2 regions of the Thermus thermamylovorans genome follow, and region 1 is predicted to be linked to the other one. Evidence: a T-box and tRNA genes for the amino acid it is inferred to sense, from the RefSeq annotation. Region 1 holds a T-box; the other holds one or more tRNA genes.
The links. The T-box of region 1 lies ahead of ileS (isoleucine--tRNA ligase). A T-box ahead of a tRNA ligase gene usually reads a tRNA of that ligase, here a tRNA-Ile.
Positions count from the first base shown of each region.

Region 2: it has a tRNA-Ile gene. The T-box ahead of ileS (isoleucine--tRNA ligase) is inferred to sense a tRNA for this amino acid. The anticodon was not compared.

Region 1 is NZ_SIJL01000004.1:173,205-175,394, forward strand. Features, by position in the region: gene fsa (fructose-6-phosphate aldolase) at 1-476, opposite strand, end outside; T-box leader at 613-847, shown strand; gene ileS (isoleucine--tRNA ligase) at 882-2,190, shown strand, end outside.
Region 2 is NZ_SIJL01000008.1:75,409-77,598, forward strand. Features, by position in the region: gene ETP66_RS07500 (SIS domain-containing protein) at 1-558, shown strand, start outside; gene ETP66_RS07505 (tRNA-binding protein) at 555-884, opposite strand; tRNA gene ETP66_RS07510 (tRNA-Ile) at 1,005-1,081, opposite strand; gene ETP66_RS07515 (YgaP family membrane protein) at 1,167-1,358, shown strand; gene ETP66_RS07520 (ribonuclease FAU-1 family protein) at 1,431-1,955, shown strand; gene ETP66_RS07525 (hypothetical protein) at 2,172-2,190, opposite strand, start outside.

The sequences.
Region 1 (2,190 bases):
ATCTCCACGATCTCCCGCAGAACCTCCCCCCCGTCCCAGGAGATGTCGTCCACCCGGCCCAGGAAGGGGGAAAGGTAGGCCGCCCCGGCCCGGGCCGCCAGGAGGGCCTGGTTGGCGGAGAAGACGAGGGTCATGTTGACCCTCACGCCTTCAGCGGTGAGGCGCTTGCAGGCCTTGAGGCCCTCCTCGGTGGTGGGAAGCTTGACCACGATCTGGGGGTGGATGGCGGCGAGCCGCCTCCCCTCCGCCACCATCCCCTCGGCGTCTAGGGCCGTGACCTCGGCGGAGACGGGTCCCTCCACCGCCTCGCAGATGGCCCGCAGGTGGGCCTCGAGACCCTCCCGGCTTAGCTGCCCCCCCCGGGCGGCGAACTCCTTGGCCACCAGGGTGGGGTTGGTGGTGACCCCCGAGAGCACCCCCCAGGCGGCGATCTCCCGTATCTCCTCCAGGTTGGCGGTGTCCAGGTACAGCTCCATGCGCGCTCCTTTTGCGGGATGAGAACCGGCTTAGCCTGAGTCTAGCAGACCCCATCGGGGCGTTGTCAAGCTGGGTGGGGGCTGCTAGCATGGGCTTAGCCGCCAACGGGGGATTTTACCCCAGGGGGCATGAGCTGTAAAGGCGTGGATGGGGAGAGTACCCCTTTCCAATAGCCCCAAGCGAGCCGGGGAGGGTGGAAGCCCGGCGGTGAGGAAAGGCGGGAAGATCACCCCGGAGCCGCGGGAGGAAAAGGGCCGGTCCCTGAGTAATGCCCGCCGGGTGCGCCCGTCATAGCGCAAACGAGGGCCTGGAAGCCTCTTCCAGGAAGCGCGGTGGTACCGCGGAAGCCGTTGGCGCTTTCGTCCGCGCCCCAAGGGCGCGGGCGTTTCTTTAGGGAGGAGCGTATGTTCAAGGAGGTCGGTGAACCCCACTTTCCCAGGCTGGAAGAGGAGGTGCTGGCGTTTTGGAAGCGGGAAAGGATCTTTGAAAAAAGCGTGGAAAACCGCAAAGGGAGGCCCCGCTACACCGTCTACGAAGGCCCCCCCACCGCCAACGGCCTCCCCCACGTGGGCCACGCCCAGGCCCGGAGCTACAAGGACCTCTTCCCCCGCTACAAGGCCATGCGGGGCTACTACGTGCCCCGCCGCGCCGGCTGGGACACCCACGGCCTGCCGGTGGAGCTGGAGGTGGAGAAGAAGCTCGGGCTAAAGAGCAAACGGGAGATCGAGGCCTACGGCATCGAGCGCTTCAACCAAGCCTGCCGGGAGTCGGTCTTCACCTATGAACGGGAGTGGGAGGCCTTCACCGAACGCCTGGGGTACTGGGTGGACCTCAAGGACGCCTACGCCACCCTGGACCCCAGCTATGTGGAAAGCATCTGGTGGAGCCTGAAGAACCTCTTCGACCGGGGCCTCCTCTACCGGGACCACAAGGTGGTGCCCTACTGCCCCCGGTGCGGCACGCCCCTTTCCTCCCACGAGCTCTCCCTGGGCTACAAGGAGATCACCGACCCCTCGGTCTACGTGCGCCTTCCCCTTAAGGAACCGGGAAGGCTGGGCCTTTCCAGGGCCAGCCTCCTCATCTGGACCACCACCCCCTGGACCCTACCCGGGAACGTGGCCGCGGCGGTGCACCCGGAGTTCACCTACGCCGCCTTCCAGGTGGAAGGGGAAGCGCTCATCTTGGAGGAAAACCTGGGGAAAAAGCTCCTGGGCGAGGAAACCCCCATCCTCAAGACCTTTTCAGGGAAAGAGCTGGAGGGCCTCCCCTACGAGCCGCCCTATCCCCAAGGGGTGGAACGGGGCTACTTCGTGGTCCTGGCGGAGTACGTGAGCCGGGAGGACGGCACGGGCATCGTCCACCAGGCCCCCGCCTTCGGGGCGGAGGACCTGGAAACGGGAAGGCGTTACGGCCTCCCCCTCCTCAAGACGGTGGACGAGGAGGGGAGGCTCCTGGTGGCGCCTTTTGAGGGCCTCCCCTTCCGCGAGGCCAACCGGGCTATCCTGAAAGACCTCCGCTCCCGGGGGCTTCTTTTCAAGGAGGAAAGCTACCTCCACAGCTACCCCCACTGCTGGCGCTGCTCCACCCCCCTCATGTACTACGCCACGGAAACCTGGTTCATCCGTAATACCCTCTTCAAAGAGGAGCTCATCCGCAAAAACCAGGAGATCCACTGGGTGCCGCCCCACATCCAGGAGGGCCGCTACGGGGAGT
Region 2 (2,190 bases), on a different contig from region 1:
GCCGCGGCCCAGCTCCTCGCCCACCTCCTGGAAGGGGCGGGGCTCCGGGAGGCCCTGCCCGCCCTCCCCGAGGCCCTCCACCGGGCCCTGGAGGCCGGGGGGGAGCTGGCCTACCTGGAGGACGCGGAGGGCCTTTTTGTCCTGGGGCGGGGTTTCACCTACCCCGTGGCCCTCGAGGCGGCCCTCAAGCTCAAGGAGGTGGCCGCCCTGCACGCGGAGGGGTTTTCCGCGGCGGAGTTCCTGCACGGGCCCCAGGCCCTTTTGGAGGAGGGCTTCCCCCTCTTGGCCCTGGTGCAGGGGGACGAGGCCCTGGAGGGCTTCCTGAAGACCCTGGAGGGCCTCCGGGCCAAGGGGGCCCACCTCCTCGTGCTCTCCCCGGAGCCCGAGGCCCTGGCCCTGGCCCACACCCCCCTCCCGGTCCCGGTCTCCCTGGCCCCCGAACTCACCCCCCTCCTCCTGGCCCAGGCCTTCTACCCCAAGGCCGAGGCCCTGGCCCGCGCCCGGGGCCTGGATCCGGACCGGCCCCGGCACCTGGCCAAGGTGACCCGGACCCGCTAGAAGACCTTCTCCCCCAAGGGGACTTCCCGCTCCACGGTGAGGAGGACCACCCGGCCCTCCCCGTCCTTGGCCCCCAGGACCAGGACCTCGGAGGGGAAGCCCGCGATCGCGCGGGTGCCCAGGTTCACGGCGCAGACCACCAGGCGGCCCTTTAGCTCCTCCGGGCGGTAGAGCTCGGTGATCTGGGCCGAGGAGGTCTTCACCCCCAAAGGCCCCAGGTCGATCCAGAGCTTGTAGCTGGGCTTCCGGGCTTTCTCGTGGGGCTCGGCCTTTAGGATGCGCCCCACCCGCAGGTCCAGGGTTTGGAAGGCTTGCAGGGCGTCCATATGCCCAAGTTTAGGGGGCGCAGGGGGGCTGTGATATGGGAAAGGAGGGCGCCCTAAAAGGCGCAAGGGCAAGGCCAACCCCGCCCCCCACTGGGGGGCGGGGTTTTTGCGTCCTGGAGCTGGTGGGCCGTGCAGGACTCGAACCTGCAACCAACCGGTTATGAGCCGGCCGCTCTGACCGATTGAGCTAACGGCCCGCGCCGGGAACCCATTGTAGCACAGGGGTTGGCCTGGAAAGACAAAGGGGCTTGGCCTGCGCTAAGCTGAAGGTGGAGGTGGCACATGACGGTGAACGAGAGCACCGCCGACCGGGTCGTTCGGTTTATCCTGGCTCTGGTCCTGTTCTACTTCGCTTTCCAGTCGGCCTCGCCGTGGAACTGGATCCTGGGCGTGGTGGGGGTGGTCCTGCTCTTCACGGCCGTCACCGGCTTCTGCGCCCTCTATAGGGTCTTGGGCATCAGCACCAAGAGGTAGGGTCGGCTTACCCCTGCCCTGGACCTCGGGCTACCTGGGGTGGCCTCCGTTCCAAAGCCGAGCCGGGGAGCCATGGGCTGGCCCTTTGCTCCTGGGGATTGGATCCGGGTGGAGTTTTGGAAGTTCCCCAGGGATGCTCTCCATTACTGCTGGGAGGCGCGGGTGGTGGAGGTGAGGCCCGGAGGGATCCTAACCCTTTTGCCGCACGGCGGGACCTTCCACCATGTGGCCAAGGGGAAGGCGGTGGTCCTGGACCACGACGCCTATGTGGCCTTCTTCCCCGGGGCCTGGTACTCTGGTGGCCCGGACGTGCGGCAGGGAAGGGTTCTAGAGTATTACTGGAACGTGCAGACCCCGGCGGAGTGGACGGGCAGGGCCTTGCGCCAGTACGACCTGGAGCTGGACGTGAAGTGCCGGGCCGACCACACCTGCGAGGTCTTTGACCGGGAGGAGTTCCTGGCCAAGCGGGCCCTCTACCCCAAGGCCTGGGTGGAGGAGGCGGAAAGGGCGGTGGAGGCCATCTTCCGCCACATGCGGGAGGGCCGCTGGCCCGTTTTGCCTCCCGGGGAACCCCTTCCCTGGATGGAACGGATCTAGGGCGTTAGGATGGGGAGGGGGAAGGGCGCAGGATCCCGGGCTCCGGGCCCCCAAGCTTTGAGGGGAATAGGGGTAGTTGTGCCGGGCGGGACCCAGGGAGTAGAGCCAGGAGGCGCAAGCGGCCCCGTTGCTTGAGGGCGTCCTCCCAGCTCATCTGGGCCAAGCCCAGGGTACGGCCCAAGGGGGCGGGGCCCTAGACTTCGGCCAGACCTTGGGCTAAGCCGTCCGCCGCTTC